One region of the Ruegeria sp. ANG10 genome, then DNA from elsewhere that is predicted to be linked to it. Evidence: riboswitches for the same ligand, from Rfam matches in the RefSeq annotation. Region 1 holds a riboswitch; each other region holds the start of a gene.
What was found. Region 1 has a riboswitch for cobalamin ahead of AB1A64_RS06855 (CbtB domain-containing protein). Riboswitches for the same ligand answer to the same signal wherever they lie in the genome.
Positions count from the first base shown of each region.

Region 1 (4,208 bases):
CACTATTCCTCTATCATAGAACAGCCTGACGCACCGCTGGCGCGGGTGTTTGATGCCGAAGGTGCTGAAGGGCCGCAAACAGGATCGGTACGCGAGAACGTCACTGGCACGTTCTTTCACCTTATTGCCGAGGCTACGGCATGAGCGGTTTCGTATCCTTCATAGGTTCCGGCCCCGGTGATCCCGAGCTTTTGACCCTGAAGGCGGTCGACCGGATGCAGAAGGCAGATGCGGTGCTGTTTGACGATCTCAGCAGTGGTCCCATCCTGAGCCATGCGCATGACGATGCAGATCTGGTGGGCGTGGGCAAACGGGCCGGGCGGCCTTCACCCAAGCAGGATCACGTGAGCCGCCTATTGGTGGATTACGCCAAAACCGGTGCCCGCGTGGTGCGGTTGAAATCCGGCGACGGCGGGCTGTTCGGGCGGCTGGAAGAAGAGTTGGTTGCCCTGCGTGCTGCAGGGATCGAATATGAAATCATCCCTGGCATCCCTTCGGCGGTTGCAGCTGCGGCAGCGGCGGGAATCCCCCTGACACGACGCCTGACCGCGCGGCGGGTGCAATTTGTCACTGGCCACGATGTCAGTGGCAAACTGCCCGAAGATCTAAACCTGCCCGCGCTGGCCGATCCGGATGCAACGACTGTGGTGTTCATGGGCAAACGGACCTTTCCCCTGTTGGTAAATGCGCTGCATGAGCATGGCCTGCCGCTGGAGACACCTGCCCTAATGGCCGAATCCGTATCGACTCCCGACCAGAGCCTGCATCGTGCAACCATCGGCGCGCTGTCGGAAAAGCTGGAGGCCGAGATCGGTACAGCCCCGGCCCTGATCCTGTATGGCCCGCTGGCAGAGTTCGATGATGATTGACCTGACGCTGATCGGAATTGGCACCGGCAACCCGGATCACGTTACGTTTCAGGGTGCAAAAGCCATTCGCGATGCCGACCTGATTCTGATCCCGCGCAAGGGCGAGAACAAGGCCGATCTGGCTGGGCTGCGTGAAGAGATCATTGCAGCTGTGTCTGACACTCCGCCGCAGATCACCTATTTCGATATTCCCAAGCGCCGGGCCGACGATGGTTATCTGCGCGGGGTCGACGACTGGCATGATGCCATTGCCCTGCGCTGGCACGAGGCGATTGCGGCCCACCCTAATGCGCGGCATGTGGCGCTGCTGATCTGGGGCGACCCGTCGCTTTATGACAGCTCGCTGCGAATCGCGTCGCGGCTGGACCCTCAGCCCACGACACGGGTGATCCCCGGCATCACTGCGCTGCAGGCATTGACGGCCGCCCACGCCATCCCGATCAATGATCTGGGCGCGCCTTATGTTGTGACCACTGGACGGCGGATCAGGGATGAAGGCTGGCCAGCAAATGCCTCGAAAGTGGCGGTAATGTTGGATGGCGAGTGTTCATTTCAAACCCTGGACATGACCGATTATGACATCTGGTGGGGTGCCTATGTCGGCATGAAAGAGGAAATCCTGATCAAAGGCGCTTTGACCGATGTGGCGCAGGAGATTCTGGACACCCGCGCCAAGGCACGCGCCGATCATGGTTGGATCATGGATATCTATTTGCTGAAAAAGCGCGTGATCTGACCTAAAAGGTCGCAAATGACGATTGCACCAGCGGCACCATAGAGGCTAAATGAAGGCGTCTGGTCCTGCCGGAGACATCCGGATGCTAAGAGGGAATGTGGTGCGACTGCCGTGGCAGTCAATTCCATAGCCGCCCCCGCGACTGTAAGCGGAGAGCCCCTGTTCAACCAGCCACTCCTGTTCTCAGGGGGAAGGCGAACAGAGGCATAGACCCGCAAGCCAGGAGACCTGCCAGGCGACAATTGTAACACCGGCCGTCGGGTGCGACGGCAAAGGAGAATTAAAGATGGCAACACAAACGCAAACAGTATCCGCCTCGCGCGCTGGTATCCTTCCGGTCATGTTCGCGGTGGTTCTGGGTCTGGGTATCATCACCCTGACCGGTCACGTACAGGCCGCGGCGCTGCACGACGCAGCACACGACGTGCGCCACGCGACCGGCTTCCCCTGCCACTAAGACCATGTTCAGTCGTATACTGACCAGCGCGTTGTTCGCTGGTGCTGCAGCGGGGCTGATTGCCGCCTTGCTGCAGTTGGTCTTTGTGCAACCTGTTTTGCTGCACGCAGAGCTTTACGAATCCGGTGAGCTGGTGCATTTCGGAGCCGAGGCCGTCTCGGCGCATCCCGAATTGCCGGGCATGTTCTCGGAACTGACCCGTGACGCGCTGAGCGTCATCTTCACCATGCTGACCTACACCGGCTATGCGCTGCTGATGGTCGCGCTGATGTCCGTGGCCGAAGGCCAAGGCCACACGATTGATGGCCGTATCGGTGTTTTGTGGGGTCTAGCTGGTTTTATAGCCTTTCATCTGGCGCCCGGCTTTACTCTGGCGCCTGAGGTGCCTGGTGTTGCGGCCGCTGACGTCTATGCCCGTCAGGTCTGGTGGTTCGCCACGGTTGGTGCCGCACTTGTTGCGCTGTGGTTGATCGCCTTTGGCGGCAACTTGATCAGCTATGTGATCGCAGCGGTTCTGTTGATGGCACCGCATCTGATCGGCGCGCCCGAACCGGATGTGTTCACCGGCCCCGTCCCAACCGAGATCGGCGCCCTGTTCGCCGCCCGTGCCTTGGGCATCGGTCTGGTGGCCTGGGTTCTGGTCGGTGCCTTTGCCGGGTATTTCTGGCAAAGCGAAGGCAAACGCGTCGAAGCAGCGGCCTGATTCTCTCACATAATGACGCGCCGGGTTCTGCCCGGCGCGTTTCTTTTTGCCCTTAAGGAAAGAAAAAATGGCACGCTCACTTGCCCTTTTTGCAATCGGCCTTGTGTTCGGTGGTGGTGCTGGTTTTGTGCTGGCGGCGGCCAATGGCGTCACGTTTGACGGCCACGATCATGGCGATCCGTCCCATCACGGCGGCGCGCATGCCGAAGCAATGGCCCATGACCATTCGACCACGGTAAACCTGCCCGCAGGGGCGGACGCCCCCAGCGTTGCAATCGCACTGACCCAGGACCCGATGGCCGGGTGGAACCTGCACGTCATGCCGCAGAATTTCCGATTTGCCCCGGAAAACGCGTCAACAGCCGACGTAAACGGCGAAGGCCACGCGCATGTTTACATCAATGGCGAGAAATTGGCCCGTCTTTACGGCAACTGGATACACATCCCCGACCTGCCGAAGGGAGAGGTCGAGGTTTCGGTATCGCTGAACGCAAACAGCCACAGCGCACTGACGGTCGACAACATACCGGTCAGCGCAGCCGTGACCGTTCAGGTCGATTAAAGCGCCGGTATCCGCGCGCGCAAACACATCCGAAGTCGCCCGCAGGGTCGGGCGTCTTCGATCCAACCTGCGGGACTGGCCAGATAGGCTTTGCAGGTCGCGGCGATGTCTTCGGCATCCGTAACGATATTGACCCCCGAAAACACGTAAGACGCCCGCCCTGCGGCCTGCAATGCCAATGCGGTCGGCTCAGCGCAGCCACTGAAACAGGCGTGATCCGAGACGTCGACCCGACCATTCAGCCCTGCACGCACCAGCGCGTCGTCCACGGCCTGCCTCTCGGCCACTCGGTCACGCGTTCCCGCACAACTGCTGCAAATCAATAGGCGTATCGGGTCCACGTGTGGCCTCGTGTTTGATGGTTTCCATGTTTCTGCGGCTTTCTGGACGTCGGCGCAATCCTGAATACGCACGGAAATGTGCGTGCGCGGAACCCGGATTTCTGGCATCACTCAGACAGTCACATTGAACGAGGCACCGTCATGCGCGCGCTTTTGGGTTTGCTCTGTCTTCTCGCCCTGCCTGTCCGGGCCGATGAACCATTGTCGGGTTGGGCAGTGTATCCAACCGTCAAAAGCTATGAGGAACTGGTCGCGGATACGAAGGCTGCCGTAAAAGATAACGGGCTGATCGTGGTCACGCAGGCTGGTCCGACCAAGGCGGCTGCGGCCCGTGGCATCATCATACCCGGCAATCTGGTGATCGGTGCTTTTAACAACGACTATGCCGTGCGCGTTTTGGAAACCTCAGTCAGTGCCATGATCGAAGCGCCGATCCGCTTTTACGTGACCGAAAACGACGACGGCACCGCCACCCTGTCCTACAAAACGCCCAGCTTTGTTTTTGCCCCTTATGTCTATGAGGGCGGAGAGCTTTTGCGC
Region 1 is NZ_JBFCVU010000002.1:553,786-557,993, forward strand. It holds gene AB1A64_RS06840 (cobyrinate a,c-diamide synthase) at 1-144, shown strand, start outside; gene cobA (uroporphyrinogen-III C-methyltransferase) at 141-869, shown strand; gene cobF (precorrin-6A synthase (deacetylating)) at 862-1,605, shown strand; cobalamin riboswitch at 1,649-1,856, shown strand; gene AB1A64_RS06855 (CbtB domain-containing protein) at 1,892-2,062, shown strand; gene AB1A64_RS06860 (CbtA family protein) at 2,067-2,765, shown strand; gene AB1A64_RS06865 (hypothetical protein) at 2,833-3,327, shown strand; gene AB1A64_RS06870 (DUF1636 family protein) at 3,324-3,668, opposite strand; gene AB1A64_RS06875 (DUF302 domain-containing protein) at 3,810-4,208, shown strand, end outside.

Region 2 (4,208 bases), on a different contig from region 1:
ACAGCTTGTCCGACGTGGCGCGGCTCGACACCATGGTAACGGTTGTCGATGCGGTGAACTTGCTGAACGATTTCTCGTCCCACGATTTCCTGCGAGACCGAGGCGAAACGATGGGTGAGGAAGACGAGCGAACGCTGGTCCACTTGCTTACGGATCAAATAGAATTCTCTGATGTCGTGGTTCTGAACAAGGTTGATGATGCAGGGCCGGAAAAAGTTGATGCGGCCCGCAAGATCATCCGCAGTCTGAATGCAGATGCCGAGATCATCGAGACCAACCACTCGGAAGTTGCCGCAGAAAAGATCCTGGACACTGGCCTCTTTGACTTCGAGCAAGCCCATGAACACCCAATGTGGGCAAAGGAACTGTACGGATTTGCCGACCACGTGCCTGAGACTGAGGAATACGGGGTTGCGTCATACGTTTACCGGGCGCGACTTCCGTTCGTTCCCGAACGCATTTTAGACGTTCTCAACGGTGATCTGCCAGGGGTGATCCGGGCCAAAGGCCACTTTTGGATTTCAACACGCCCCGACTGGGTGGCTGAATTTTCACTCGCCGGTGCATTGTCCAGCGTCAAACCACTCGGCACTTGGTGGGCATCGGTGCCCGAAGAGCTACGCCCCACACATGACAGCGCTCGCGCCTATATGCAGGCCCACTGGCAAGAGCCGTGGGGCGACCGCCGTCAAGAGATCGTTTTCATCGGTGCCAGTATCGACTGGCCGGGGTTGAAGGCACGATTGGACAATTGCCTTATGCCAGCAGTTACGGCGGCAGGGCCCGACAATTTGCCGGACCTTCCTGACCCCTTCCCGATTTGGCGCCGGGTAGAGGATGCCGCATGAACTTCGTCAGAAAACCCGTGAAAGACAAGGTCACCGGTGTGAGCTTCGCAGATGATCCAGCGTCGCTCCGCACTTTTGCACAGCCAAGCTGTGCCGCTATGATTTGGCGCCGGCGAACCCCGCCGGAAATGCAACGCTGGCTTGACCGGCTTGACCCCGAAGCTTTGCCAAGTGGGCGCGTCATTCTTCCGCCAAGCGCCATTCAAACGACCGTGGGACAACTCTGCGATATCTCCGGCTTGGCTGACGGCCCAGAAAAAGCGTGGCTTCAGGACGATATCTCTTCTCTGGCCGATATCTTCTGTGAATTGATGAACGCCAAGTTCCTGCGGCTGCGGCTGGATGTTGTCACTACCAATGCTTGCCGTAAATTCCATACCGATGCGGTCACCGCCAGGTTGGTCTGCACCTATCGTGGCACTGGAACACAATATGGCACTTCGACCGATGGAAGCGATCCCAAGCGAGTGTTCACCGTTCAGACCGGCGCGCCGATCCTGCTTCGGGGAACACTCTGGCCCGAGCGACCATCGTCAGGGGTGGTGCACCGCTCACCTCCGATCGAAGGTACCAATGAAACCCGTCTCGTCTTGGTTTTGGACCCAGTGCAAAATCCGGAAACCGAAGCATGAGACGTAACCTCGGGCAATGCAGCTTACGCCGCAAGCGGCGATCAAGCGATCCGATGGATGCGTTTGACGGCCTTCCAGCCCCGTTGCGACAGTGGTTGTCAGAAGCGGCATTGCCATGGTCCCCGGTATCCGCGCGCCGTATCTGGTCAAAATCGCGGGCCAAGGGGCTTTCATCAGAAGAAACGCTCATGTCGCTCAGTCGGGCCGAAGCTAGAACGCTCGCGCGCGACCGACAATCGACTGCGTTCAAATTGAATTCCCAGACCTGAAGGACAAAAAATGCCACTTCTATCACAGCCTGCTGTCGCAACGCCTGCGGCTTTAGAGGCTGCTCTTGCAGTCACTACACATGAGACAGATTTCGAAACTGTGAGCGTTTGAGTTCCGGTCGAAAGGTTGTTGTTTCAAATCGTGATTGACATGGCCCCCAGTCTAAGACAAGCAAGGGCCAGATGGTTCCCGATGGTCCGCCCAAGGGATGAAAAGGGAATACGGTGCGGTTCGCCACTTTGGCGCCAAATCCGTGACTGCCCCCGCAACTGTAAGCGGTGAGCGACGCCAAAATCCACTGGCCATTAGGCCGGGAAGGTTGGCCAAGCATCGACCCGCAAGTCAGGAGACCTGCCATCACATGTTCAACCAACCCGGGGCGGGGCGTCCTGGAAGGAGGCTTTGATGGCACGTCTGAAACGTGTGTACATGATCGGCACCTTCTGTCCGCGCTTGGCTTCAAGCGGAGCGGACAATGCCGGAAACACCTGACCATTTCCTTCTGATCTGCTCGACCTGCACCGGGGCATTGCCTGTTGATGCCGTGCGCAATGCGTTGACCGGCAGGTTGCCAACCGGGTTCGCAGTGCGCACCGTTACCTGCATGGCGGGCTGCGCGCGACCAACGACCGTCGGATTTCAGGCCGCTGGCAAAGCTCAGTACCTGTTCGGCGATATTGAAACTGCCGAAGATGTCGACGCGTTGGCGGAATTCGCACATCAGTACCGCAACGTCGCAGACGGTTGGACCAACGCGACGGACCGGCCGCAACCACTATTTACAAAAACCCTTTCTCGTTTGCCTCGAATTCAATTGGAGGAGCCATCATGACGACCTCATCTTTTCTGGTTGCGCGTGATCTCGAATATTATGCGCTCAATGGTGACGTTCTTCTGCAAGGCGTCTCGTTTGAATTGGCCGAGGGCGCGATACTGGCAATTGCCGGTCCGAATGGGGCGGGAAAAACCACGCTTTTGAACCTTCTGTGCGGGGCGGCTGAGATTGTATTGGGCAATGTATTGGTCAAGGAACGCAGCCTGAAACATATGCCCGCTATGGAACGTGCCCGCATGATCGCGGTTGTGGGCCAGCAAGAGCAGCCGGATGGCAGGTTGCTATTGCGGGACTATGTTGCCATGGGCCAGATTCCGATCTGGGCCGACCGATCCGCAGTTGAACATGCCAGGGAACTGAACAGAATCCTTGACCTGACCGACCTTGGTGCGCTGGCAGACAAGCGCATGGCGGTACTGTCCGGGGGCGAACGTCAACGCGCGCATATCGCCCGAGCTCTGGCACAGAACCCATCGTTGTTATTTCTGGATGAGCCGACCAACCATCTCGATCCGGATGCCAAGGGTCGGATGCTGTCTCTGGTCGCCGAACTGGGCATCACGGTTGTGATGATTGTCCATGATCTGGTCATGATCCCGGAATTCGCCACCCACGTGGCCCTGATGAAATCTACGCGGCTCACGGGATTTGGCCCCGTGGCCGAAGTGCTGACCCCCGAGCGGGTCCGCGATACTTTTGGCGTTGAATACCTGTGCTTTCACCACGAAGGCCGCGTGATTCCAGCGCTGGATATCCGTAAATCCACAATCTCAACCTAAACCAAGGAACATTCCCCAATGAAACACATCTGGTCCGTGACGCTGGTCACAGCCATGGCAGGCGGTGCGTCCGCCCACGAGGTCACCGTCGACAACTGCGGAGCGCCGCTGGTGTTCGAAACCCAGCCTGAGCGTCTGGTTGTGCATGACATGAACATGACCGATATGGCCTTCGCGTTGGGCCTGCAGGACAAAATCGTCGGACTGACCGGCATCACCGGCTGGTACAAAACCAGCCCGGAATTCGACACCCTGCGCGGTGATATCCCCGAACTGGCACCGAAATACCCAACTGTCGAAAACCTTGTTGCCGTGGAGCCCGACCTGTTTTTTGCTGGCTGGTATTACGGCATGAAACCAGGCGGAGATGTGACCCCGGATACGCTGGAGCCCTTTGGTATCAAAACCATGATCCTGACCGAAAGCTGTGTGCATCTGGACAAGGATCGCCCCGAAGCCAGCATGAACCTGCTATTCAATGACGTCCTGCGCCTGGGTCAGGTCATGCACGTCGAAGACAAGGCCGAGGCGCTGGTCACGGGCTGGAAAGACGAACTCTCAGCGATCGAAGCGCAGACTGCCGACCTGGCGAAACCCCGCGTTTTCTTGCTGGACGGCCCGGCGGACGCGCCATTCACCGCAGGTAAGTTCGCCATCCCCGATGCTATGATTGCTGCCGCGGGTGGTGAAAACGTGACCCACGACATGGAAACAAGCTGGGGCCGAACCTCGTGGGAGGCGGTTGCCGCTGCTAACCCGGAATTCCTTGTGCTGCTTGATTATCAAACGGGCAATGGCGCTGCGGACACGTTCAAATTTCTGCAGGAACATCCGGTGATGTCGC
Region 2 is NZ_JBFCVU010000007.1:170,033-174,240, reverse strand. It holds gene AB1A64_RS15625 (GTP-binding protein) at 1-848, shown strand, start outside; gene AB1A64_RS15620 (DUF1826 domain-containing protein) at 866-1,480, shown strand; gene AB1A64_RS15615 (DUF6525 family protein) at 1,477-1,749, shown strand; cobalamin riboswitch at 1,917-2,124, shown strand; gene AB1A64_RS15610 (DUF1636 domain-containing protein) at 2,226-2,582, shown strand; gene AB1A64_RS15605 (ABC transporter ATP-binding protein) at 2,579-3,364, shown strand; gene AB1A64_RS15600 (ABC transporter substrate-binding protein) at 3,383-4,208, shown strand, end outside.
Region 2: linked by a shared signal. The riboswitch ahead of AB1A64_RS15610 (DUF1636 domain-containing protein) and the one ahead of AB1A64_RS06855 (CbtB domain-containing protein) in region 1 are both predicted to bind cobalamin.

Region 3 (4,208 bases), on a different contig from region 1:
GCACATCCTGCGCCAACGCCGCGCTGGGTGCGCCGCCGCCCCCACCATGGGCGGGAGCTGCGTAAGAAGATGCCACCGGCGCTTGCGTCTGAACCGCGGCATGCGATGGCGCCGGTATCCCGCCACCGGGTCCGCCATTTGGCGGTGCGGGCGTGTCTTGCAGACGTTTGATCAGTTCTTCCGGGCTGGGCAGATCGGCCACGTGGGTCAGGCGGATCACCGCCATCTCAGCAGTCATCATGGCATTTGGGGCGGCTGAGACCTCTTCAAGGGCTTTTAGCAACATCTGCCACATCCGGGTCAGGACTCGCATCGGCAGGGCCTCGGCCATTTGTTGACCACGCGCGCGTTCGTCCTGGGATACGGTGGGGTCATTGGCTGCGTCTGGCGTGATTTTAACAACAGAGATCCAATGGGTGATCTCTGCCAGGTCACGCAGGACGGCCAGCGGATCGGCACCTTCGGCATATTGCCCGCCCAACTCGGTCAGCGCGCCCGCGGCATCCCCGCGAAGGATCATGCCCATCAGGTCCAGTACCCGGCCACGATCAGCCAGGCCCAGCATCGCGCGGACCTGATCGGCGCTGGTTTCACCCGCCCCGTGCGAGATCGCCTGATCCAGCAGTGAGGTCGCATCCCGGGCCGAGCCTTCAGCCGCACGGGTAATCAGCGCCAGCGCGTCATCCGCGATCTGGGCATTTTCCGCCGATGCGATCTTGCTGAGCAGGTCGATCATGTCCTCGGGTTCGATCCGGCGCAGGTCGAACCGCTGACAGCGTGACAACACTGTCACCGGCACCTTGCGAATCTCGGTGGTGGCAAAGATGAACTTCACATGCTCGGGCGGTTCCTCAAGCGTCTTGAGCAGCGCGTTGAACGCGCTGGTCGACAGCATGTGGACCTCGTCGATGATATAGATCTTGTAGCGTGCGCTGGCAGCGCGATAGCGGACGCTGTCGATGATCTCTCGGATGTCATTCACACCGGTGCGGCTGGCGGCATCCATCTCCATCACGTCGACATGGCGGCCTTCCATAATGGCCACGCAATGTTCGCACTGGCCGCAGGGCTCAGTCGTTGGCTTGCCTTCACCATCCGGACCGATGCAGTTCATGCCCTTGGCGATGATCCGCGCCGTGGTGGTTTTGCCGGTGCCGCGGATGCCGGTCATGATGAAGGCCTGCGCGATCCGGTCGGCCTCGAACGCGTTTTTCAGCGTGCGCACCATTGCGTCCTGACCGACGAGATCGGCAAAGGTTTCCGGGCGGTATTTGCGGGCAAGAACCTGATAGGCGGGGCTGGGCGTGTCGTTCATGTCTGCTCTGTCGGATTCGGGTTCCGATGCAGCGTAGAGACCCCTGCCGCCCGCGTCCACAGCAGGCTTGGGAGAATTTGGGTTTGCAGCGCAGTTTGCGCATCTTACAAGCGAGCATCAGGGAGGGTTCGTAGTGAGCCAGTTCGCAATTCACTCCGTTCAGCTTGGAAACGGCACCGTTGCCTTGTCGCCCCTTCCGGGGCGCGGTGGCGCGTATACGCGGGATTTGGGAGCGATCCGCAACTGGCAGCCGGATCTTGTGATCTCGATGACCACCGAGATCGAAATGCTGCAAGAGGGCGCAGGTGGGCTGGGTGACGACCTGCGGGCACTCAATATCGAATGGGCGCACCTGCCAGTCGCGGATTTCGGCACGCCGCCCACTGAGGTTGACGCGGCGTGGGGCAGTGTCAGCCCTGCGGCGACTGATATCCTGTCCCGCGGAGGGCGGGTGCTGGTGCATTGCCGGGGCGGCTGTGGCCGGTCCGGGATGATCGTGCTGCGCCTTATGGTCGAGCATGGCGAAGACCCCGAGACAGCGTTGACCCGTTTGCGTGCGGTGCGGCCCTGCGCCGTCGAGACCGACGGCCAGATGGAATGGGCCGCCCTTGGGCGGACGCGCGACTAGATCAGAGCGCCACCTGCCGTTCTGCCTGTGCTACCGGGTTGGGCGGGATCGCTGTGACCTCAAGCATGGCGCAGGGTGGAGTGGTTAGCATGCCTGCAGGGCGTATAGTCACATCCGGGCCGAACATCATATCTGCGTAATCATCCAGCGACTCGAGGGGCACATCCTCGCTTGTTCCACAAAAGACGCGGATCAAGTCTTTTTGCGCGCGAAACCGAGCGCTGCAGCCTTGCGTGCAATAGGCCAGCTCAGTGCTGCCGTCGAACTCAAAATCAGGCGTGGTTGCCGGAACGGCAGCGTCCATCGCCTGTACGATCGCGCGCGCCATCTGTGCCAATGCCGGACAGGTTTTGCCTGTGCGTTGACAGACAGTTGCGGAATATTTGTGTGTCCTTGTCTTCCAGATCATATTGCGCCCTCCGCGCGCGGGACAGGGGCAAGGATCAGGTGTGGCAGCGTACTGACGACCTGCCCGGACGCCCCGCCCGAGTTTCGGTTTCTTGTTCGATGGCAGGTCTCCTGACTTGCGGGTCGTTGCGTTGCCGACCTTCCCAGCCTTACGGCCAGTGGTGTTTCGGCATTGCTCACCGCTTACAGTTGCGGGGGCAGTCGCGGCTTTGGTTCGTTCCGGTTTCCCGGGCAGAACCGCACCGTGTTCCCTTTTCATCCCGCCCCGGCGACCGGGGACGAGAACCATCACCCAATCGCTAGCGGGTAGGGGTGACCTGAGTCAAGCCACCTTTTGGTGGGGCAAAGTGGACGCGTGGTCATGCTGAAACAGGATTGACTTAGGGTGGCAAACGATAACGTTTGGGTGGTGAACTAATCGGTTCAGATTGAGGGCGCCATGCTGGATACCGCACAAGCTGTTTTGACCGAGGATTTTCAGTTTCCTTCGGGTTCGACCCAACTGTCGGCTAGGCTGTACCTGCCGGTGGCCGAACCCCGGACCGCTGTGGTGATTCACAGTGCCACCGGGGTGCCGCGCGACTATTACCAGCACTTTGCGCGCTGGTTGGCTGCGGAACATGGCATGGCCTGTCTGACCTATGATTACAGCGATTTTGGTCATTCGCTGAGCAGACCATTGAAGTCAGCTCAGGCCACGATGGCGGATTGGGCGCTGATCGACATGCCTGCGGCACGGGCCGAGATGCGCAGGCGATACCCCGACGCGCAGCACTGGAGCATCGGCCATTCCGTCGGCGGTATGCTGGGGCCGATTCAGCCCGATATTGATCAGATCGACCGCATGATCTGCGTCTGTGCCGGGCCGGTGACTGTGTCGGACCATCCCTGGCCTTATCGAGCGTTGGCTTTGTTGTTTTGGTACGGGCATGCGCCTCTGGCCGTGAAAGCGCTGGGTTATCTGCCGGGCAAGGCACTGGGATTCGGGTCGGACCTGCCTGCCAGCGTGTATTGGCAGTGGCGCCGCTGGTGTACTGCGCCGCGCAACTATCTGCCCGAAATTGGCGTGACCCTGCCCGAGGCCCGCTGGGCGCAGTCAGACACACCCGTGGATCTGTTCAGCTTTGAGGATGACGATCTGGTGCCAAAGAACGCGGTCTGGCGGCTGGCTGATCTGTACGGACCCAACGCACGCCGCCATTTGTTGTCTCCGGGCGAGTTCGGCCTGTCCAAGGTTGGCCATATCGGTGCATTTGCCCGGCGCAGCGCGGCGGTCTGGCCACGGCTGATTGCCTAGGCCTGTTCGCAACAATTCAATGTCGGGAGTTTAAGTGAGAGGTTGGACATCGACCCAAGCGGGGCTCGTTGTGGCTGCTTCCTTCCGGACCTGACCAGGTTGGCGAGGCGCTCGCCCGCGCCAACCTCTCGGGGTTTGATATAGGCAACGGGCGCAGGAAACACAACCCGTCAGAGCGTCAAACGGATCAGCAAAAAGCCCTCATCGTCTTCTCCGACGACGAGGGGGTCATATTCTTCAAGCTCGGCAATGTGGGTTTGTGCCTTCGGGCCGGTTCTTAACAGCACAGTCGTGCCCTGCATCGGGGCAAAGCCAAAAGGATAGGGCGCATACTGCAAGGGATCCTGCGGCAGTGCGCTGGACAGATAGTCCTGCAAGACGCGCTGAACAGGCAGATTCGGCAGCGCGATGGGTTCGGCCTGATCAACAAAGGGAAAGTGACCCCCGCCATTGGCGCGGTAATTGTTCAGTGCGACGACGAACCGTTGATCGGCGGCCATTGGTTGGCCGTCAAAGCGAATGTTGCGAATGCGCCGGTTGACGGGGTCGATCAAGTGGCC
Region 3 is NZ_JBFCVU010000009.1:50,268-54,475, reverse strand. It holds gene AB1A64_RS17145 (DNA polymerase III subunit gamma/tau) at 1-1,375, opposite strand, end outside; gene AB1A64_RS17140 (dual specificity protein phosphatase family protein) at 1,449-1,943, shown strand; gene AB1A64_RS17135 (hypothetical protein) at 1,945-2,352, opposite strand; cobalamin riboswitch at 2,435-2,656, opposite strand; gene AB1A64_RS17130 (hypothetical protein) at 2,791-3,648, shown strand; RNA gene ffs (signal recognition particle sRNA small type) at 3,681-3,779, opposite strand; gene AB1A64_RS17120 (bifunctional 2',3'-cyclic-nucleotide 2'-phosphodiesterase/3'-nucleotidase) at 3,819-4,208, opposite strand, start outside.
Region 3: linked by a shared signal. The riboswitch ahead of AB1A64_RS17135 (hypothetical protein) and the one ahead of AB1A64_RS06855 (CbtB domain-containing protein) in region 1 are both predicted to bind cobalamin.